DNA from 4 places in the Comamonas sp. GW821-FHT11H03 genome. Region 3 is predicted to be linked to each of the others. Evidence: predicted binding sites of a transcription regulator. Region 3 holds the regulator's gene; each other region holds the start of a gene.
What was found. The regulator LexA, encoded in region 3, represses DNA repair genes until DNA is damaged. The targets are predictions, from matches to a motif close to ACTGTATNNNNATACAGT.
Positions count from the first base shown of each region.

Region 1: a site for LexA is predicted at 3,870-3,887, ahead of AC1RTQ_RS08115 (DNA topoisomerase IV subunit B). Genes of this name have one in related genera too.
Region 2: a site for LexA is predicted at 4,386-4,403, ahead of AC1RTQ_RS22715 (PA0069 family radical SAM protein). Genes of this name have one in related genera too.
Region 4: a site for LexA is predicted at 2,818-2,835, ahead of AC1RTQ_RS08410 (LexA family protein). Genes of this name have one in related genera too.

Region 1 covers NZ_JBXARF010000002.1:796,558-802,199, reverse strand. Annotated here, with positions in the region: gene parC (DNA topoisomerase IV subunit A) at 1-904, opposite strand, end outside; gene AC1RTQ_RS08120 (lytic transglycosylase domain-containing protein) at 945-1,811, opposite strand; gene AC1RTQ_RS08115 (DNA topoisomerase IV subunit B) at 1,866-3,836, opposite strand; gene AC1RTQ_RS08110 (MFS transporter) at 4,251-5,447, shown strand; gene AC1RTQ_RS08105 (hypothetical protein) at 5,464-5,595, shown strand; gene AC1RTQ_RS08100 (SDR family oxidoreductase) at 5,638-5,642, shown strand, end outside.
Region 2 covers NZ_JBXARF010000013.1:88,481-94,122, forward strand. Annotated here, with positions in the region: gene phnD (phosphonate ABC transporter substrate-binding protein) at 1-810, opposite strand, end outside; gene AC1RTQ_RS22705 (LysR substrate-binding domain-containing protein) at 986-1,921, shown strand; gene AC1RTQ_RS22710 (Bug family tripartite tricarboxylate transporter substrate binding protein) at 2,094-3,089, shown strand; gene AC1RTQ_RS22715 (PA0069 family radical SAM protein) at 3,213-4,379, opposite strand; gene rnk (nucleoside diphosphate kinase regulator) at 4,733-5,140, shown strand; gene AC1RTQ_RS22725 (acyltransferase family protein) at 5,202-5,642, opposite strand, start outside.
Region 3 covers NZ_JBXARF010000004.1:252,571-258,212, forward strand. Annotated here, with positions in the region: gene AC1RTQ_RS11645 (asparaginase) at 1-807, opposite strand, end outside; gene lexA (transcriptional repressor LexA) at 890-1,561, shown strand; gene AC1RTQ_RS11655 (hypothetical protein) at 1,731-2,153, shown strand; gene AC1RTQ_RS11660 (hypothetical protein) at 2,584-2,829, shown strand; gene AC1RTQ_RS11665 (universal stress protein) at 2,974-3,435, shown strand; gene AC1RTQ_RS11670 (hypothetical protein) at 3,742-4,125, opposite strand; gene AC1RTQ_RS11675 (hypothetical protein) at 4,828-5,136, shown strand; gene AC1RTQ_RS11680 (DNA breaking-rejoining protein) at 5,231-5,635, shown strand.
Region 4 covers NZ_JBXARF010000003.1:8,422-14,063, forward strand. Annotated here, with positions in the region: gene AC1RTQ_RS08395 (ATP-dependent nuclease) at 1-1,000, opposite strand, end outside; gene AC1RTQ_RS08400 (hypothetical protein) at 1,024-1,566, opposite strand; gene AC1RTQ_RS08405 (hypothetical protein) at 1,720-2,241, opposite strand; gene AC1RTQ_RS08410 (LexA family protein) at 2,389-2,799, opposite strand; gene AC1RTQ_RS08415 (DUF6616 family protein) at 3,096-3,437, opposite strand; gene AC1RTQ_RS08420 (DNA alkylation repair protein) at 3,448-4,221, opposite strand; gene AC1RTQ_RS08425 (MarR family winged helix-turn-helix transcriptional regulator) at 4,218-4,712, opposite strand; gene AC1RTQ_RS08430 (hypothetical protein) at 4,812-5,492, opposite strand.

The DNA.
Region 1 (5,642 bases), on a different contig from region 3:
CGGTCTTGACCTTGGGGTTGGTGATTTCCTCGATCTCTTCGAGCACCTTCTGGGCCGACACGCCGGGCGGCAGCTCGGTCACCACCAGTTGCCACTGGCCACGCGCCAGCTCTTCGATCTTCCAGCGCGCACGCACCTTGAGACTGCCACGGCCCGTGCGGTAGGCGTCGGCGATATCGCTGCTCGATGAAATGATCTGGCCGCCGCCCGGATAGTCGGGACCGGGAATCAGCGCCAGCAACTCCTCCTCGGGCAGCTGCGGCTTCTTGATCAGGGCCACGCAGGCCGCAGCCACCTCGGGCAGATTGTGGCTGGGGATTTCCGTTGCCAGACCCACGGCAATGCCGCTGGCGCCATTGAGCAGCGAGAACGGCAGGCGGGCCGGAAGCTGCTTGGGCTCCTGGGTGCTGCCGTCGTAGTTGGGCACAAAGTCCACCGTGCCCATATCGATTTCGTCGAGCAGCAGGCCGGTGATCCTGGACAGGCGCGCCTCGGTGTAACGCATGGCTGCTGCGCCGTCTCCGTCGCGGCTGCCGAAGTTGCCCTGGCCGTCCACCAGCGGGTAGCGCTGGTTGAAGTCCTGCGCCATGCGCACCAGTGCGTCATAGGCCGACTGGTCGCCGTGCGGGTGAAAGCGGCCCAGCACGTCACCGACGACGCGGGCGCTCTTGACCGGCTTGGCCGCCGTATTGCCGTTCGGGCCGCTATAGCTCAGGCCCATGCGGTCCATGGCATAGAGAATGCGGCGCTGCACGGGCTTGAGGCCATCGCTGACGTCTGGCAGGGCACGGCCCTTGACCACCGACAAAGCGTATTCCAGATAGGCGCGCTGTGCGTATTGACCCAGGTCCAGTGCATCGCCAGCGGCTTGTTGAGACAAATCCAGTGTGGTTTGATCGCTCATGAATTCTTTGTGATTTTCCAAATTGCGCCGATCCGGCGACTCAAGGTATTTGCGCATCCGCAGCCGCAGAGGCCGCGCCCGGCAGCGTCATGCGTATGCGGGAGCCGGCGCGGCCAGCCGAGCCGGCCGCAGCCACCCGGCCGCTCATGGGCCTAGCTGCCTGCAGCTGCTCGTAGATGCCCGTGACGGCCTTGACGTAATTCATTGTTTCTTTGTAGGGCGGAATCGCCTTGCCGAATTTCTGCACCGCGCCTTCGCCCGCGTTATAGGCGGCCAGCACCAGATCGAGCCGGCCCGGGAACAAGTCCATCAGATAGCTCAGATAGCGCGCGCCGGCAGGCACGTTCACGGCCGGGTCGACCAGCTGCTGCTGCATGCTGCGCTTTTTGCTGGCCGACACGCCAAAGCGCTCGGCCGTGGCCGGCATCAGCTGCATCAGGCCGACAGCGCCCTTGGGCGAGACGGCCTCGGCATCGAAGCCGGACTCCACGGCGATCACGGCCTTGATCAGGTCGTAGTCCACGCCGGTTCTCTCGGCCGCCTTCTGCAGATGCGGCCTCACGCTCTTGTAGCGCGGCGAGACCTCGAAAAAGCTCTGCATGCGCGTGCGGGCGTTGAGCCCCTCGGCCACCGAGCCCTGCTTGAGCTGCAGGCCCGGCTGGCTGCTGTCGTAGAGTTCGCCCTTGAAGAACAGCTTGTAGCGCTCGTCCAGCGCCTCGGCCGCAAAGTGCGTGACGCCGAATTCGTCGACATAGGCCCAGAGATCGGCATGCGCCGCCGGCACCATGGCCAGCCAGCCCGAGCCCGCCAGCAAGGCAGCGGCCACTGCACGTCGCAAACGCACAGATGCGAGCCAGCCGCGCGAAGGCAGCTGGCTGGTTGAGGCATCGAACATGGGCTTGTACATGGCTGGCTCCATCGACCGCTAGTGACCGCTAGTGCAGGCGTTGACAACGCCCGCCTAGATATCGACCTCCACGGCATCGCCATGCAGCTCCATCAGCTCGCGGCGGGCGGCGGCTTCGCCCTTGCCCATGAGCTTGGTGACGACGGCTGCCGCCTCGGAAAAGTCCATGTTCATGAACTGCACGGCAGGCATGCGACGCGTATCGGGGTTCAGCGTGGTTTCCCACAGCTGCTCGGCATTCATCTCGCCCAGGCCCTTGAAGCGGCTGACCTGGCATTTCTCGCGCGGCACGCCGTCCTTGGCGCATTTCTCGATGATGGCATCGAGCTCGCCCGCATCGAGCGCATAGACCTTGATGGCCGGCTTCTTGCCGCGCGCAGGCACATCCACCCGGAACAGCGGCGGCAGCGCCACATGGATGTGACCGGCTTCGATGAGCTTGGGGAAATGCTTGAAGAACAGCGTCAGCAGCAGCACCTGGATGTGCGAGCCGTCCACGTCCGCATCCGAGAGAATGCAGATCTTGCCGTAGCGCAGACCGGAGAGATCGGGCTCGTCATTGGGGCCATGCGGGTCCACACCGATCGCCACCGAAATATCGTGGATTTCGTTGTTGGCGAACAGCCGGTCGCGGTCCACCTCCCAGGTGTTGAGCACCTTGCCGCGCAGCGGCAGGATGGCCTGGGTTTCCTTGTCGCGGCCCATCTTGGCGCTGCCGCCGGCAGAGTCGCCCTCGACCAGAAACACCTCGTTGACGGCTATGTCCTTGCTCTCGCAATCGGTCAGCTTGCCGGGCAGCACGGCCACGCCGCTGCCCTTGCGCTTTTCCACCTTCTGGCCGGCCTTCTGGCGGGTCTGGGCGGCCTTGATGGCAATCTCGGCCAGCTTCTTGCCCCAGTCCACATGCTCGTTGAGCCACAGCTCCAGCGCCGGGCGCACAAAGCCCGAGACCAGACGCACGGCGTCGCGCGAGTTCAGGCGCTCCTTGATCTGGCCCTGGAACTGCGGATCCAGCACCTTGGCGTTGAGCACATAGCTGGCGCGCGCAAACACGTCGTCGGGCATGAGCTTGACGCCCTTGGGCAGCAGCGAGTGCATGTCGATGAAGGCCTTGACGGCCTGGAACAGGCCGTCGCGCAGGCCGCTGTCATGCGTGCCGCCAGCGGTGGTGGGAATCAGGTTGACATAGCTTTCGCGCAGCGGCGCGCCGTCTTCGGTGAAGGCCACGCACCAGGCCGCGCCCTCGCCTTCGGCAAAGCTGTCGTTGTTCTTGTCGGCAAAGCCCTCGCCCTCGAACAGGGGGATGACGGGCTCGCCATGCAGGCTCTGCGCCAGATAGTCGCGCAGGCCGCCCTTGAACTGCCAGCTCTGGGTGTCACGCGACTTTTCATTGGTCAGCGAAACGGCCACGCCGGGCATGAGCACGGCCTTGCTGCGCAGCAGATGCACCAGCTCGCCCATGGGCAGGGCCGAGGATTCAAAGTATTTGGCATCGGGCCAGGCACGCACCGTCGTGCCCTGCTTGCGCTCGCCGGCCTGCAAAGGGCGTACCTTCAGCGGCTCGATCACATCGCCGCCCGAGAACACCAGCGTGGCCACCTGGCCGTCGCGGTGCACCTGCACCTCCAGACGCGTGGCCAGCGCATTCGTCACCGAGACGCCCACGCCATGCAGACCGCCCGAGAAGCTGTAGGCGCCGCCATTGCCCTTGTCGAACTTGCCGCCCGCGTGCAAACGCGTGAAGACCAGCTCCACCACGGGCGCCTTCTCCTCGGGGTGCAGACCAAAGGGAATGCCGCGCCCGTCGTCCTCCACGCTGTAGGAGCCGTCGGCATGCATGGTGAACTTGATCTTCTTGCCATAGCCGGCAAGCGCCTCGTCGGCCGCGTTGTCGATCACCTCCTGCAGGATGTGCAGGGGGTTGTCGGTGCGCGTATACATGCCGGGACGCTGTTTGACAGGCTCCAGACCCTTGAGAACGCGGATCGAGCCTTCGGAATATTCGTTGGACGGTTTGACTGCCATGGGGGCGGATTGTAGTGGCCTCTGCGGATGAGAGCTGGATAAATTCACAGTTGTTTACTCCCAATACTCTTGCACAAAGCCCGAACATCTGTCTTGGCAACGTGTTTTTACCGGGTCTTTATCGTAGAGAAAACTATTAAAAAGATAGCTTTTATCGCTTTTAATTAATAGATTTCAGATAGTTTTCTATCTACATTCATTACAAAGCTTACGTAAGAAGCTCACTTTTTATTTTCTGCTTCGCTGCGCATCCACGCAACCCGGCTCTGCCATCGCATTCTGGCAGGCCGGACTGCCACGCATGTGACGAGCGGTGCAGGCGCAAAACAGCGGGTTTCGTTACAGTGGTGTGCTGACCGCCCCCAAGCCTTTTTTCGCACACACGGCATGACTACAAAGACAACTCCAGCCCCCATGTCCATGGCGCAGATTCTTCTGTGCGGTGGCGCCATCGTCACGCTCTCCATGGGCATACGCCACGGCTTCGGCCTGTGGCTGCAACCCATCACCCAGGAGATGGGCTGGACGCGCGAGAATTTTTCCCTGGCCATTGCCGTGCAGAACCTCTCCTGGGGCATCTTGGGCATCTTCGTCGGCATGCTGGCCGATCGCATCGGCGCCTTCAAGGTGCTGATCGGCGGCTCCTTCCTCTACGCCCTGGGGCTGGTCGGCATGGCGCTGTCGCCGAGTTCCACGGTGTTCCTGCTGACCGCCGGCGTGCTGATCGGCGCGGCCCAGGCAGGCACCACCTATGCCGTGATCTACGGCGTGCTGGGCCGGCAGATTCCCGTGGCGCGGCGCAGCTGGGCCATGGGCGTGGCGGCGGCCGCGGGATCGTTCGGCCAGTTCTTCATGGTGCCCGTGGAGGGCAAGCTGATCGCGCAGTTCGGCTGGTCCAATGCCTTGCTGATACTGGCGCTGTTCGCGCTGCTGATTACCGCGCTGGCCTTTGGCCTGCGCGAGCCGGGCTTTGGCGGCACCACGCCCATCAAGCGCGAGCAGACCGTGGGGCAGGCGCTCAGGGAAGCCTGGACCTACCCCAGCTTTCTGCTGCTGATGGCGGGCTACTTTGTCTGCGGCTTCCAGGTCATGTTCATTGGCGTGCACATGCCCAGCTATCTGAAGGACTTCGGCATGGCGCCCAATGTGGCCAGCTATTCGCTGGCCCTGGTCGGCCTGTTCAATATCTTCGGCACCTATCTGGCCGGCAATCTGGGCCAGAAGCTGCCCAAGCGCTATCTGCTGTCGGGCATCTACGGCCTGCGCTCGGTGGCCACCGTGGCCTTTTTGCTGGCCCCGCTCTCGCCCTGGTCGGTCTATGCCTTCTGCGCCGCCATGGGCTTTCTGTGGCTGTCCACCGTGCCGCTGACCAATGCCACCATCGCCCAGATCTTCGGCGTGCAGCATCTGTCCATGCTGGGCGGCTTTGTCTTCTTCAGCCACCAGATCGGCAGCTTCCTGGGCGTATGGCTGGGCGGCTATCTCTACGACATCAACGGCAACTACGACATGGTCTGGTACCTCTCGATTGCCCTGGGCATTTTTGCCGCCGTCGTCAACCTGCCCGTGCGCGAGACAGCCATTGTTCGCAGCACGCCCAGCGTCGCCTGATTCCGGAGACACCGCCATGCCGCTCAAACTCTGGCAACGCATCTCCATCTGGTCTGCCGTGCTCGTGCTGCTGCTGGCGGTGTTTGCCCTGTATCTGCAACCGGAATTCATGCTCACACTGGCAGACCAGGTCTGGGCCTGCTTCTGAGCCCTTGGGCAAGCCGCCCGGGCAGCATGGCCGGGAGAGAGCATGGC
Region 2 (5,642 bases), on a different contig from region 3:
GGCCTGATCGTTGGTGGGCGCAAAACCATTGAGCTCGCCACGGTCGCCCCAGGGCAGACCCTTGATCTCGGCCAAAGCCGCAGCCACTTTCTTCTTGGTGGCTTCGTCCAGATTCCTGCGCCAGGCCATGGGCGACTCGGGTATGTCCTTGGAGCGCCAGATGATCTGGAAATCCTCGGCCTTCACATGGCCCTTGGCGACGGCCGTCTGGAAGATGGGATCGGCCACGGCCGCCGCATCCACCTTGCCGTTGGCCACGGCCATGATGCTGGCGTCGTGCGAGCCCGAGAAGATCACGCGGGAGAAATACTTGTCGGTATCGATGCCCTCGGCCTTGAGGCCGGCCTTGGGAAACAGATGGCCCGATGCCGAGCTGGGATCGACAAAGGCAAAGGTCTTGCCCTGCAACTGGGGCACGGTGCCCAGGCCCTTGTCCTTTTTGCTGATGATGATGCTGTTGTACGAGCTCTTGCCCGATTTCTTGGCCACGGGAATGGCGAATGCCTCGGCATTTGCCAGTTGGCTGGCCAGCACATAGGAGAAGGGCCCGAAATAGGCCACGTCGATCTTGCCCGAGCGCATGGCCTCGATCACGCCGTTGTAGTCATTGGCCACAAAGGGCTTGATCTTCAGGCCGGTCTTGGCAGCCAGTTGGTCCATGACCTGCTGGCTGGCGCGCATCATGGCCTGGGCGTCTTCGGAGGGGATCAGGCCCACGCGAAGCTCGGTGGGCTGCTGCGCCATGACGGCAGTGGTGGCAGCAAGCGTCAGGCTGGCGGCTGCGGCTTTGAGCCAGGTTTTGCGGGTCATCGTCACGGAATTCATCCTTTGCATGTGCGTCTGAAGTGCAGCTTTTCCGGGCTGCCGTCGCACCGTCATTGCAGTGCGTTGACGCAAATATTAGGGACGACATATGACTGTCATGTGAAGGTTTCAGAATCAGTTTTGACAGATTCCATAGATCAAACCTTGAGATGAAACCTGCATGAGCACCGCCCGCTACCGAGCCTTTATCGCCGTGGCCCAGCAAGGCAGCCTGAGCGCTGCCGCCCGCGCCCTGGGCGTGAGCCAGCCCACGGTCTCCAGCCAGATCGCCACGCTGGAGCGGCAAAGCCAGATTGAGCTCTTCCACCGCCAGGGCTATCGCATGACGCTCACCGGTGCCGGCCACAAGCTCATGACGCTGGCGCAGAAGCTGCTCGTACTGGAGGCTGAAACCGAGTTCTTTCTGCGCGACTCGGGCCAGCTCAACCAGGGCGAACTCAAGATCGGCGCCGTGGGGCCGTTTCATGTGATCGAGATGGTGGCGGCCTACAGCGCCCGCCATCCCGGCATGAAGCTGTCGATCCGCATGGGCAACTCGCAGCAGGTGCTGCACGATCTGGAGAACTACACCACCGATGTGGCGGTACTGGCCGGTCTGTATGACAGGCCCGAGTTGCTGGCGCGCGAATATGCGCGCCACGCCATCATCTTGTTTGCCCATGTCGACCATCCGCTGGCAAGGCGCGAGCAGGTCGAACTGGCCGAGCTGCACGGCCTGCCGCTCTTGCTGCGCGAGCAAGGCTCGACCACGCGCACGGCCATAGAGGCAGCACTGCAGGCGGCCGGTGTGAAGCCCCGCACCCAGCTGGAGATCGGCAGCCGCGAGGCCATACGCGAGGCCGTGGCGCGCGGCCTGGGCATCGGTGCCGTGTCCGAGGCCGAATTCATTGCCGACCCGCGCTTCAGGCCCGTGCGGATTGCCGGCAACCCAGCCAGCACAACCACCTATGTCTATTGCATGAAGGATCGCAGCGAAAGCCTGCTGGTGCGCTCTTTCTTCAAGGCCATTGAAAGTAACGGTGGCGCCGATCTGCCCTCTGTCCGGCAGACCGCTCCAAAACCCTTGAAAGCCCCAACGGCCAAGAAGCTGGCGTAATTCGTCAAACCCTCTGCCCTCCTTGCACCGAGAATTTTTGACAGCGCTGCTCGGGCAGCCAGCTCCCGGCCGGCGACAGGGCTGCAGATTTGCCCTCGACAAAGCACTCTCCGCAGAGCGTTCATCGACGCAGCGGACAGGCTGCCGGGCAGTCAAAACAGAGGAGACAAAGATGAAGCAAACCATGCCCTGGAGGGCCATTGCACTGGCAAGCTGCCTGAGCCTGAGTGCTGCCACCATGCCGTTGACCGCCAATGCTCAGCAAGCGCTCTGGCCCGTCAAGCCCTTACGCCTGGTGGTCGGCGGCCCGGCCGGCGGCAATGCCGACTCGCTGGCGCGCCTGCTGGCCGACGGCATGCAAAAGCAGCTGGGCAAACCGGTGATTGTCGAATCCAAACCCGGCGCAGCCGGCGTGCTGGCCGTCAACGACCTGCTGGCCAACGGCAAGGATGCCCATACGTTCTTGCTGATCCAGGGCGGCATCGTCAGCGAGACGCCGCTGGCCTACAAGGTCAGCTACCAGCCGTTCAAGGATCTGAAGCCACTGGCCCAGCTCAGCCGCAACGGCCTGGTGCTGATTGCCAACAAGGACTTCCCGGCCAGCAATCTGCAGCAGCTGGCCGACTACGGCAAAAAGCAGTCCGACGGACTGGACTTTGCCTCGTATGCCACGGGCATGCGCGGCCATACCTCGGGCATGCTGCTGGGACAGTTGCTCAATATCAAGATGAAGCACCTGGGCTACAAGGGCTCTCCCCCGGCGCTCAGCGACCTCATGGGCGGCCATGTGCCGCTGATGATGGACGGGCTCACCACCGCCCTGCCGCTGATCAAGGCCGGCAAGGTCAAGCCGCTGGCCGTGAACTACCCCACGCGCATGGTGCAACTGCCCGATGTGCCCACCTTCAAGGAACTGGGCTACCCGCAACTGTCCGAGGTGAGCTGGTTCGGCGTCTGGTCGCGCCCCGATATCCCTGCCGATGTGCAGGCCAGGGTCAGAGAGATCGCGCTGCAGTATTTCAAGCAGCCCCAGGTCGAAGCCAGACTCAGGGACATGGGCATGGAACCCGGCACCGACGCGACCCCGGAAGCGCTGATGAGCGAACTGCAGAAGGCCTATCAGCGCCAGCAGGCCTTGCTCAAGTCCATTGATTACCAGCCTCAGTAAACAGTTCAGGAGCCCAAAAGGCCGGAGTCACGCCAGATTCCGGCTTTTTTTGCAGCGAGGCAGCAGCTCGCTGCGTAGACCCGTTCCGGGTCGGCACGCAACGAAATGAAATGAGACGAGACATCAGAAAAGACTTTGCTGCGGCGACAGCAAGGAATGATGGTACTGATCGCAGTCCAGTTGCACGCGCTCACGATTCAGCCCAAGCTTGCGGCAGGCCAGTGCAAAGCGTTGCGCCAGCATATCGGCCCAGGCGCCTGTTCCCTTCATGCGCTGACCGAACCTGCTGTTGTAGACCTTGCCCTCGGCTCTGCCCGCTTCGCTGATCCCATGCAGATCTCGCACACGCTCCATCACGCGTTGGGCGCGCTCGGGATAGTGCAGCATCAGCCATTCATTGAACAGCGGAGCCACTTCCCACGGCAGACGCAGCACTGCATAAAAAGCCTGTCTTGCACCTGCCTCGCTGGCTGCGGCCAGCACCTGCTCCATATCGTCGTTCAGGAACGGAATCTGCGGTGCCAGGCTGACGCCTACGGGTATGCCTGCCTCGCTCAGGGTCCGAATCATGCGCAGCCGCCGATGCGGCGCAGCGGCGCGTGGCTCCAGCTTCCGGGCCAGCTCGGGCTGCAAGGTGGTCAGCGTCACATAAACGGCCACCAGATGCTGCTGTGCCAGCGGCACCAGCAAATCAAGGTCTCGTTCGATGCCACTGCCCTTGGTGACGATGGAAAACGGATGCCTGGCCTGCGCCAGAACCTCTATCACGCGGCGCGTCAACCCGACTTCGCGCTCCACAGGCTGGTAGCAGTCCGTGACCGAGCCGAGCATGATGGGCGCCGCCACATGGCTGGACCGGGATAACTCGGCGCGCAGCACCTCGGGCAGGTTCTCCTTGGCAATCAGCCGGGTTTCGAAATCCAGCCCCGGTGAATAGCCCAGATAGCTGTGACTAGGGCGTGCATAGCAATAAATGCAGCCATGCTCACACCCTCTGTAGGGATTTAGCCCCAGATGAAAAGGCAGATCGGGCGATTCGTGGCGGCTCAGGGCTGATTTAGCCCGCTCCCACTCCAGATGGGTGCACCAGGTCTTGACCTCCTCGCCCACTTCGCTTCCTTCATCCTGTTCGGACTTGCCCCAGCCGTCATCGAAGCCCTGGCGCAGCTCCCGCGCAAACCGGTGCGTGATCTGGCTGGCGGCCCCTCGCCCCTTAATGGGCCGCATCGGTCGCACCGGCACATCGACCTGAATGGAGTCCAGTGCGGGGGATGAAGAAAGTTTTTGCATAAAAAAACTGTACATAAATACAGTTATTCATTGCAAGAAATCGGTACTGACCATGGCTGCATTCCGGTCAATACAGCGAGAGTTGATTGAGCCAGATTTGGATAAAAACGACTGCTTCCCTTGTTCCGTGCGCGTAGCACGCTCCATTAGCTAGAGCAAGTTCAAAGTCAATCCGCACTCAGTGGGTGCGAGATGGCTTGGCAGTTTGCGATTCAGCGCCGACAATTCCCTCAGCGCACCAAGTTGGTGCTTTTCACTGAATGCCTTGGCCCGGACAACACCGTTGCCCGGGCTTTTGTCCGTTTGCGCAACGCCAAAGCGCCAACCACACCATCTCGCAAGGGAGTTACTACATGGAGCGCAAGCCCAATATCACTCTGTCCTCCTTGGACCTGGATCGCATTGAATCGCTGCTGGAAAAGAGCAACAGCCAGTTCCCCGGCCGTGATGCACTGGAGGCGGAGCTGGACCGTGCGGATGTGCTCGACCCCGCAGAAATACCCGCCAACGTGGTGACGATGAACTCCACCGTGCGCTTCACCATTCTCGAGATCGCCAAGACCAATACGCTGACACTGGTCTACCCCAAGGATATGGATGGCAGCGCCGACAAGGTTTCCATCTTTGCGCCTGTAGGCATCGCCCTGCTGGGCCTGTCGGTGGGTGATGAGTTCAAGATGCCCAGCCCTACCGGCCAGGTAACCGTGCGCGTGGATGCCATCGAGTTCCAGCCCGAAAGCGCGGGCGAGCTCCATCGCTGAACCGGCTCACCCAACAAAAAAGCAGCTCACTGGAGCTGCTTTTTTGTTGCCGGGCTCAGACTCAGCGCAAGCCCGCCACCATGGTGGTCAGCAGACCCGCGCCGATCAAGCCTGCCTGCCAGCGCAGAGCCTGACTCCATGACGAAACATGGCGCTCCACCAGTTGGTACAGCGCGTAGCCGGCGGTCAGTGAAAGCACAAAGGCAAACGGGATGCCCACCACCGCAGCAGTGACCGAGCCATGCCAGAAATGGTTGACCACCGCATTGACCAGCAGGCAGATCGAAAAGTGAATCAGGAACACCGAGTAGGAGATCTCTCCCAGGCGACGCAGCGGAGCTAGACCCTGCCAGCGGGCAATGGCCTCGGTACGCATGCAGACGATGAGCAGCATCGCAGTCACGCCGGCGAGAAAAATGCGGTCGCGCCACTCATAGACCAGCGCGCCGATGATCATTGCAGCAATCAGCAGGCCCCAGCTCCAGGCCGTCAGGCGCCTGTC
Region 3 (5,642 bases):
TGGCCCCAATGCCTGATGGACGGTGCCATTGCCCGTTCCCACCACCACCACGGCACGCACGCCTTGCGCATGCCAGGCCTGCATTACCGCCAGCGCCACGGCACTGTTGCAGCCGGCATGGCTGTGCAACAACTCCACCTGGGGCCATTGAGCTGCGGGCGGTAAAGCGATCTCAGGCGAGCCAGCCGAAGCAGCCATGGGCAGTCCGCCCGTTGCCCAGCGCAGCCGCCCCTCTTCCACCCAACCCTGCGGACCGGCGCCGCTGCCATCAAAGGCATCCACACGGTAGGGATGCACCTTGCGCACCTGGCGCGCGCTGAACACCCGGCCCGCCACCACGGCAAGCACACCGCGGCCAGCAGCCTGCGTATCGGCCGCACAGGCCACGGCATCACGCAGATTGCCCGGGCCGTCTGCCGAAATGGCTGTGGCCGGGCGCATGGCGCAGGTCAACACCACGGGCTTAGTCGGGCGCAGGACACATTGCAGAAACCAGGCGGTTTCCTCCAGGGTGTCCGTGCCGTGGGTGATGACAATGCCGCTCACATCATCACGCGCGAGCAGCTCTGCACAGCGCAGCGCGAGTGCATGCCAGGTTGCGTGATCCATATCCTTGCTGTCCAGCTGCGCCAGTTGCTCCGCCTGCAAAGATGCAGAAGCAACGCGCTCCAGGTCCGGCACAGCCTGCAGCAGTTGGACCACACCCAGTTCGGCCGCACGGTAGCCCACACTGGCGCCAGCCTGCTCTGCAACACCGGCAATCGTGCCACCGGTGCCCAGGATGAAGATATTTTTGTCACGTTCCACTTGCAGTCCTCTTCAAACTGATTAAAAATACAGGTACTGGATGAACACACAGTGTTCATCATTGATCGATCAAGGAATGCCCATGGACCACCCCAAGCTCACTCCCCGCCAGCAGCAGATTCTGGACCTCATCCAGTCCACCATCGCTCGCACGGGTGCGCCCCCGACCCGGGCCGAGATTGCCAGTACCTTTGGCTTCAAGTCGGCCAATGCCGCAGAAGAGCATTTGCAGGCACTGGCCCGCAAGGGCGTCATCGATCTGGTCAGCGGCACATCGCGCGGCATTCGCCTGCGCGCCGATACCGTGCGCACCATCAATGCGGCACGCGGTGCCAGCTTTGCGCTGCCGCTCGCGGCTCTGGCCCCGCTGGTGCTTCCCCTGGTCGGCCGCGTCGCTGCCGGCTCGCCCATTCTGGCCCAGGAACATATCGATCAGAGCTATTCAGTCGAGCCCAGCCTGTTTGCCGCCAAGCCCGATTACCTGCTCAAAGTGCGTGGCATGTCCATGCGTGACGCGGGCATCATGGACGGTGACCTGCTGGCGGTACAGGCTACGCATGAAGCGCGCAACGGCCAGATTGTGGTGGCCCGCCTCGGTGATGACGTCACCGTCAAGCGCTTCAAGCGCACGCCTCAGGGCATCGAGCTGCTGCCCGAGAACCCCGACTACAAGATCATTCACGTCGATCCTGAAGAGCCATTCGCCATCGAAGGCCTGGCCGTAGGCCTTATCCGCAACAGCATGTTCATGTAACGGGCAGACGGCGTCCCTTCGTCTATGCAGCGCAGGCACTGAGCCTCTTTCCCTCTCAAGCCCAGGCGGTAGGCGCGAAGCCGTTGAGCTTCGCCCTGGGCGGAGCTTTGCCTCAAGAATGCAATCCTGCCCCTATCCATGCCGCAAGGTCATCAAAAGGAGTTGCCAAATGGGATTCGCCACATCACTGCAGACTTTGACACGCCTGACTCTGAAGAGTCTGCCTGCCACGCTGTCGCTCAACCCGAACTTCAGCTCCGATGACGCAAGCAAAGCCGCTGCACAACCCGTATCGTTCACTACCAATCGTCCAAAGGCGAAGCAGATCAGCATTCCTGTCATGCGCGCCAACCGCGGCCGCAGTCGTCCAGGCAGCAATACGCTTTATCCTCAGGCCTTTGCAGCGCCCCCAGAGCTGCAATCGCTGGTAACCGATGAGTCGACGCAAACTGCTTCTCCGCGACTTCTCAAAATCGTGCAGCGAGAACCGCGCAAGCAGCCCGAATGCCTGCTGATCTGCGGACGCATGGCCGATGTCTGCGCCGCGCTGGAGCGTATGGCACTCCATGAGCAAACAGCCCCGCAAATCTGAAAGCACAGTGAGGTTTGACTGCCTGCACTTATGCAGCTCAAGCATGCAGCCCGAGCCCGAACTGCGATAGGCCTGCAGGCGATGCAACATAGCTTCCATATGCATCCAGCAGAAAGCCATCTCAACGCTCTTGACCCATCGGCCGGCAGATACGGCGCCAGACAATTCTGTCAACAGTGCACAGGCGAAAAATTCGATATCGTCAGAGCAGGCCCTCTGCATTTGCGCCGAACGATCTGGATCGCCATGTAAATTTTTTGCTGACGTTCTGCCTGGGCCTGTCCGTGGAACGCATTTCGCACAAGCCTCGCAGCCTTAAGAACTCCTTGTCAGGCGCGAATATCCGTTAGAACGGATACCCGGATCAGGGTATTGCGGCACCTCTTCGACAGTGGAAACATTCATATACACATGTCAACGAGGGCGTCTTATGAGTGCCTACCGCAAGCTCTTGCAGCACATACAGGCCAAAGACGCCAATGGAGGCCTGCGCCTGATTCTGGTCTATCAGAGTTTTGATGAGGTCGACATGCCGCATGGCATCTCCATACGCCCATCTGCCATTTACTTTGAAACTGCCGATCACCAAGAGGTCAACTGGCTCAATCCACAGCAATTCGAGATAGAGGCCACTGGCGAAATCCTCAATCGCATTCCTCCCTCGCCCGAGGAATGAGACCACTCGACACGACCGCCCATCGTTACAGAGTCTTACCTCCTGTCTACAACTCTGCTGCTTGCAAGAACTAGGCATTGCGCGGCTCGAAATATTGGAATAGATTGACTCTCAGGCACATCTTCCGGCATCAGGAGGCTGAACATGTTCAAGCACCTGCTCATTCCCACCGATGGCACCAAACTGTCAGAGGCTGCGGTGCGTGCTGGCGTTCTACTTGCACGTGAACAAGGCGCCAAGGTGACTAGCCTTTATGTCATGCCCGATTACCGCGCCATCATCTACGGCGCAGACGCGCTGTTGACTTACAACAGCGCAGAGTTCGAGCGAAGTGCCAACAGCGATGCAGATGCGGCTTTGCAGTTCGTTGACCAGATTGCCAGGCCTGAAGGCGTACCCTGCAACTTTGTGCGAGTCACCCACGCCTCTGTTTACCAAGCTATTGTTCAACAGGCGCAGGAATTGCAATGTGACCTGATTTGCATGGCTTCACACGGTCGCAAAGGTATCGGCGGAATTTTGCTGGGCAGCGAAACCCAGCGCGTTCTGACGCACAGCCATGTCCCGGTGCTGGTACACCGGCCCGCCTCCACCGGCAAACATTAAGGAGCCAGAAATATCGAATAGCAGTCCTGCACGTCGCACGCTTGCCTCGATACAAGATGGGCTCAAGCGACGTGCAGGTCATGGCTACAAAATGCAGGCCAGCCAGTCAGGAGTTGCTGGCCTCACCCGATGGGGCAACCTGTCAACCGTTCAAACGCGTCAGCAACAGTGCAAGAGCGATAAACGGCGATTGAGGCCAAAGTAACGCCTCTGCCAACTATTCAAATGCATTGACTGTGTGAGCTGCAGAACCGGATCGAGAGGACCCCAAAACTTGCCCGCCTTGCGCGGGCATTTTTTTGGCTGCTACGCACATCGCTCCGATACTTCTCCCAATCGCTCACGGTACCCAGGCAAGGTGAACAGAATCTGGAGATTCTCCGAGTCCATTTGCTGCACTACGATGGAGCCGTCTTCGTGCAGATAGATCCGCACAGTGTGTGCATCATCCAGATCCCAGTGTGCAACGCTCGTGTTCACCCCCCGCCAGCCATGCTCCTCGCACAGTCGACGCCGACGCAAGGCCTTCAAAAATTCCGGCGAGGCACCAAGCTCTGCATTGGTTTGCACCCAGCTGTCGATCACCAACTCATAAGCCATCTGCTGCGTATGGCAAGGCTTGGCCAGCTTCATATGTCTGATCCAGGCATCCAGACGGGAGGCAAAAGTGTATTGCAGGTGGTGGGACATGGGCTCTTTTTGTAATTCAGTAGGGCATCGGGCCAGAAAGCCACTTGCACATCAAAATCAGAATTTTCCTACGCCCAATTTACCGAAAAGTGCAGCAGAAACAAAATCTACATCACCAACAGGTTCAGGGTTTAACACTGTTTGATGGATGACCTGAGAGACAACTGGCAAAGTGAGAATGGCCAGAGCCACGGTGAACCCTGAGCCTGCACGGTGACATATCTCAAGGATTGGATAAGCCGGCTTTCGGACGCTTTCCAGCTGTTCAGCCACCGCTTTGCCAAGTATTTCGGGAGTGCCTACCGATGACTTGCTTGCTGGAATTCAGCCATCCTTTCAATGACTCAGGACTCAAGCATCGACATCCTGACATTCAATGCTCTGCCTCTAAAAATTGTCATCATCAGGCAACTTTTACGCTCAAACCCATGCCAGCTCAAGATAGATTTCATTAAAAAAATCTATCTTTTCACTCAGTTACTTAGCACGGCCACTTCATCAAGAAAAGATGACAGCTGCACCGGCAAAGCACCTCCTCTGCGCTTCAAAGAAGCTCACACATCAGATCTGTTCTATCCATTAGCGAGATCTGTAAGTGCCTACATACTTTCTTACATCCGCTTGATACAACATCAGTCAAATGCAATGAAATGTCAGCTCGCAGGTCCTGCGGCAAGCCGTTGAGCAACAGGGAGTGTCGTCATGAGAAAAGTTAATCCTGCCGCCAAGAACGCGAACCGCGCTTTTGTTCGTCTGCACACGTATGTGACCAAGCAATTCGACTGGGATCTCTTCACCAAGGACTACCGTGTAGTCCTGCACACAGACGAGGACGGAGGCGTCACGCTCTACATCGTCAAGGTCTTCGACAAGGATGGACAGCCTGCCGCACTAGGGCCAAAGATACCCAACCAGATTACGTTCTCTTACCGTCAGGCTCCCATCATGTCGGTATGGACAGAGTTCTTCAACGACGGCAAATTCAGTTGGCGCAATGTTTCCTGCCGCTAGGGCGCGGCGGTGGGGGATGAAGGCCCGGCTGTCGACATAGACACCCGCCGCTGCGCCAGGAGCGCCATCCTGTCAACACATTCAGGAGAGTTGCATGACCCGCTTCCAACCGATGCTTGCAACTGCTGCCCTGCTCAGTCTCATAACGCTACATCTCAGCAGCAGCTCCATGGCACAGGCCGCCTTTACAACCCCGGGCGGCTACACCAACTCCTACAGCGGCCAGATCACGGGCAACGGCATCGTGCAATACGGGCTCGAGACGCGGCCCTTCCAGCGCATGACCGTCACGCTCAATACCAACAACCCGTCCAGCCAGATGACCGTCTTCAAGGACGGCACTGCCCAGCCTCTATGCCAAGGCTCTGCCAACAACAACATCTGCACCTTCCGCATCGAGCGTGGTGCCAGCTACCGCGTGCTTATCTTCCTCACGCGTGAAGCAGCCCTGCGCGGCGAAAGCGCACGCTTTACGCTCACCACCGAAGAAAGCACCTGACGGCTTG
Region 4 (5,642 bases), on a different contig from region 3:
TTGTAATAAAATATTGATTTGATGTATTGTTGCTTAGGTATTGAAGTAGCTTGCGTTGAAGTATTGGGTTTAAATGAAGCTCTGGCTCCTCAATACAAATAATAGTATCACTTAATGTGGTAGCTGCTGCGGCAATGATAATGACTTCGTGTACGCCTGTGCCAAGAGATTCTAGTGGTAGGACTTTTTTGTCCATATGAACAAGAATAGTGTCCTTTTTGTGAGGAATTTCAATGGTTGCATCACTTCTGTCTAAGACAGTTTGAACAAATGAATTTATATCTGAGAATTTTTTTTTCAGATGCTGATTGTGTACATCAGGATTCTGTAGTTTAACTAGATCTTCAATAATTCCTGCTCCATCAAGGCTTGATGGAGTTTCGGAGTTTCGTATGAGAATCTGTCGAATAGCAGGCATGAAATGCGAATCAGATCCTTTGACTGCTGTGTGAAGCCTTTTTGCTGTTTCAGGTTCCCAGTTGTAATCCCGACTACCGCCACCTTGGTTGGTTAATTCTGACCATAACTGTTGCAAATGATTATGATGTATTGTTTTAACCGATGTGAGCCATGAATCTGTGATGTCTGAACGACTATCAATATTTCGCAAGCTCCAGCATAAATACGTATTATCAAGCGTTGATTTATTTTTTATTGTTTCAGCAATAATTTTTCTGGATTGATAAGATAATTTCGGATAAGCATCTTTATTAAATCTGAAGTTTATGTCACTGGCTAAATCTTCATGGTTGAAATTTCTATAATCATCTGCAATACCGATTATGAATGGGTCGCCACCAGGGAGATGCTTGTTTAATGGGTCATAGGTTATTCCTTTTTTACCATCTATATTTGAATATATTTCATTGATAAAACGTAAAATATTCGATTTGCCACTGTTGTTCCTGCCAATGAATAAATTTATTTTTCCGAATTTATCGAAATATTGAAAAGACCCGAAGCTTCTATAGCCGCCAATGGCTAAGTTTTTTAGTTGCATTTTTTATTAAAAATTAATATTGATTAGCATCTAAGCCGATATTGCTCATCCCGTGCGGACTTTCTCTCCCTACGCACCCAATCCAGGTCGTAATACTGGCTGCCTGCTCGCCCCATGCTATCCAGAGCTTTGACGCGTTCTTCCAGCGCATCGCAAACTTGTTTTTTGCCGGGCTCGGCGGGTTGCGCAGGGCGGTTTTGATAAACAACCGCAGGGGCGGAAGTATTGCGCTGGGTTTTGCGCCACTGGGCTTCGGCTTGGGCTACTTTTTGATCCCATGGCAGGCCGGAGGGAACGGTTTCCGTGCGCTCCAGAAAAGCGTTGTGCTGGCCGCACGAATGGCTGCTCCAGAACAGCCCGCCGCCATGGCCTTTGCACAGATAAACGGAACTGCCCGAGTGGCCGCTGTGCAGGGTGGTGGTTTTGTCTTCCACCACTTTGCCGCCCTTGCATGCCTCTTGAGAATAGGTGTTGCCGCAGCGATAGATGGGCTGCGCTATGGCTGGAGCAACAGCGGTGGCTGGCAGCAAAAATGCTGCGGCAGTCAAGGCAAGCAGAAAATGCATGCGAAGCATTATCTGTAAAAATTAGTTACGAGTGCATTAGCCCCAGCCCGCAGTGCGATGTTGGGCCACTGAAATAAACCAAAGAAAAAGGCAATGTAGAGAGCTACATTGCCTTTGTGCGTTAGCAGGTGCTTTTGGGGCGCTAATCAGATTTCAACGGTAGTTGCCGGGCTGGGACGCCGCTTGTTGCTGATTGGCAAGGAGCTGGGCGGCTAAATGGCTTCTCAGCACTTGCTCCAGCGCGGGAGAGGGCGTCTCCGGGTCTGGGGTTTTGCCGAAGGCCAGCAGATTTCTGGTGAGCTGCACGGGGGTCATCAAGATTCCCCAAGGCAGGCCCCACCAGCCTAGAAACAATGAAAAGACCGTGTCACCGATTTTTTGCTTGGTGCCGCATCGTGCGCAGGCCACCAGCGGCCTGCTGGACCACGATGTCATCATGACGGCGGAATACACACGGTAAGAGGTATGCACATCCACTGGGCCGGGCCCGTCGCACTTGGGGCAGTTGCCTTTGTGCACCCGAAAGATATGGGCCTGCACATCGGCGGGGGAGAGCTGGCTGGCAGCTTCGGAAAGTCGCCCTTGGTGCTGGCATTTCTCATTGCAGTAGCGAAGGTCGCCGTCTCGCTTTCCGCCAAAAAGAATTCTGGTATTGCAGTACGCGCATGAAGCCATTCAATCTCTCTCAGTGTTGTTATCGCGCCTGATTAAACCAAATATCGCCGGTGATCACCCATCTAAATTAAGCAGAGATGATTCGTGTATCAAATGCGCCTGGCTCCTGGCTGCAACGGCGTGTTGAATTGGTTTTTCATCAAGAGGTCAAAAGGCAAAGCGCTTGATGCAGCTGGTGACGACACCCCATATTTCCAGCGTCTGTCCTTGCTGCGGCACGATGTCGGGGTAGGTGGGGGCGCCTGCCTTGAGCTTGCAGGTGTCGCCATCGCCCTCCAGCACTCTGATGACGAGTTCGCGTTCGACAAGCGCCACGACAATGCTGCCATTACGGGCGCGCAACTCCCTGTCCACCACGACGATATCGCCGTCATCGATGCCGTGTTCTTGCATGGACGGGCCGGCCACGCGCAGCACAAACGTGGCCTTGGGGTGCGTGACCAGCAGGTCTGTAATATCCAGCCGCTTGCCTGCAAAGTCATTGGCGGGCGAGCCTGCGCGCGCGCTGCGATCAGCCAGCGGCAAAGTAACCGGGGACGCGATCAGTTGGACGGGCATACCACTCATAAGACGATGACTGTGCATATGTACAGTGTAGCGGTTGATGAGGCTCAGGTGTCATGAATCCACGCTGATGTCGCATGCTTTCCAATCGATCCAGTACCCGGTTCTGTGCGGAGCCGGGGATCCAAGTTGAATTGCACACGCTGTGCCGAACGCTGGCCAGCCCGCAGTGTTGACTGTAGAGGGCGGCCATTAGCGGGCATTAGCGTGCATTACTAGGCATTAGCGGGCACTAGAAATGACTAGCCGCATGCATTGCAGAGCACAACGGCATGATCCGAAAGACTGCGCTACGCGGCGGCAGCTAGAGCAGCCAGGTGAATATCCGCTGCCCCTGCAGTACTGGCTGCATTCACATGGTCAAAGTAATCGTACCAGCCGCTGGCTTTGATGCCCGCAAGCAGGGCGTCTCGAGCGGCCTGGTCAGGAAAGCGCCAAATACCAAGGAATGTATGTGCGGTTCCTTGGTCGATGTTGGAGTCCGTTTCTGCCAGAGAGAGAACTTCGACACCGAGGCTGGAGAGTTGATTCAATGCGAGTCCGATGCCGTCAAGAAAGTGTTGCCTTTGTTCGGCAGGCAGTGCGAGCCAAGCTGAATTGGGAGTGTAGAGCTCTACGAGGTAATGAGACATGGTTCCACTTTCACTTGAGATTGCGCAGTGCGCGTTGACATATACGGTGTGTGGCGGCGGCCTGAGAGCTTTGAAGCCATTGGGCACAGATGTCACGCACCCAGGTTGGCTGGTCCTTGGCGGCATCGTTGAGCCAGTTGGCGACCGAGTCCTGCACGTAGACCGAAGGGTCGCTCTTCAGAGCTGAGAGCAAAGGCAGCGCTTGTTCGGGCGAGCGTTTGAGCTGTGAGATATGCGTGCTCCACACCCCGCGGGGACGCAAAACCTCGCACGCGAATCGTCGGATACGCTCAGAAGGATCTTGTGTCCATGGCATCAGCTGTGCGATAGCCGCAGCCAGGTCTTGCACCAGGTGCGGTCGCATTGCCATCCAGGCCCATTCACGCACACCAAAATGGGCATCGTCTGCCAGCGGGTGCATTGCGGCCAGCCGTACACCGAGATCCAGGTGAGGCTGCGCACCGATCATGAAACACGCCCAGCCTCGTGCCATATCGGCGCGGTGCGTTTGGCACTGTTCGATGCCCCCAGTACCCAAGTCCTGCAGCAAGACTGCGCCGATACGGGCCATGCGTTTGAGCACACCCAGTTGGCAGGCTTCATCGATCGTGTTCAATGCGTGAGCCGTAAGTGCCGGAAAGAGTGTTCGGGCCAGTACGGCCTGGTCGACTGCCAGGCATTCAGCCAGCGTTGCACATTCCAACTCCCCGTGCGATAGCGCATGCAGAACGTCCCGAGGAATGTCAACGGTGCGCGTCGCACCCTTGCGGACTTGATCCTTCATGATTCAACGTCCGATTGAGGGCCTCGCACTTTCTCCAGCAGCGCTGCCAGCTGCTTTCGTTCATGTGCAGACAGGTTGCCAAACAGGCCTGCGATCCACCGGCCATGCTGGTCGATAACGGTACCGGCGAGCTGTTTTCCTTTTGAGGTCAGCCGAATGCAAAGTGCCCGGCGGTCTTCAGCGTTGGCCTGACGTTCAATCAGACCTTCGCGCTCCAGTCCGTCTAGCAGGCCGGTCACTGTGGCGCGGGTGACGCCAGCCTGTTCGGCCAGCACGTTGGGTGCGAGTCCGTCAGGCGCCACATCGAGAAGGAACAACAGCACAAAGCGCCCCTCAGACAAGCCATGAGGGGCCAGCAAAGCGGCGCAGTCGCGGTCGATGTTTGCAGCCATCGACAGCACTTGAAAACACAGCTGGATGCCATCCACATCAGGAAGTTTGCGTCGTTGCGCTTCTTCAATTAGCGCCTGGTACTTCTGTTCAAGCTTCATTAGTTAGCCAAAATATAATATGGTGGCTAATTATATGGGCAAGTTCACTTCGTGAGTAACAGGCGCTTGTGCGGGCCGAAGCCCGCGCGTTCATCCCGCTCAGTTGGTCGCGAAACAGTACATCAGCCCGGCGCTGCCGCTTTGCTGGAGCTGCTCGACGCTGCAGCCGCGCGTGCCGTGCGATGAGTTCCACGAGGCGTTGGTCACAGGGTCTGGGTTGGTGCCTTGGTGGTCGTGGTGGCCCACGATGGCAGAGCCGCCGTCGCTCTTGGTCCAGTTGCCGCAGGTGGTGTCCTTGCCGGGCTCCGGCACGGCCAGGGTGCCGTCAGGGCGCGAGCCGGTCAGGATGTCGTGGCGGTTGACCTCATCGCCAAAGCCCGAGACGACTTCGCCCTTTTCGGTCAGCGAGGTGTCTTTGCCGACCTTGGCATTGGCGCTGTGCAGGTCGGCCACGCTGGTGGCAATGACCACGCCCTTGGCGTTGCGCCACGGGCCGTTGCCGATGCGATCGCGCGCATTGATGGCCGGTTGTCCGCTCAGGGCAGCATTACTCAGGTAGGCGTGCCAGGTCTTGTTGCCTGCGCCAACGCTTGCGGCCAGCGACTGGCAGTAGCGGTCGGCCCCGGCCAGCCCGCCCAGGTCGCCGCCCTTGCCGGGGTTGGTGCTGGTGATGAAGAAGCTCATGGGGTTGCCGCCCGACGACCCCATGGCGCCGCAACCCACAATCAGTGCGGCAGCCGCAAGGGCGGTGCTGGCGGAAAGAACCAAACGACGGGACATGGCAGGCTCCTGAGCAATGGTGGAGCACGCAGGCTAACGCAATGGGGTGTCAGCGGCAATATGAGCAAGGGCAGGGGGCTGGGGCCGTGGCCGACCTGCAGCAGGATCTGCTCGCGCCCGGACGCGATTCTTGTCGTTGTCGGGCGGGCG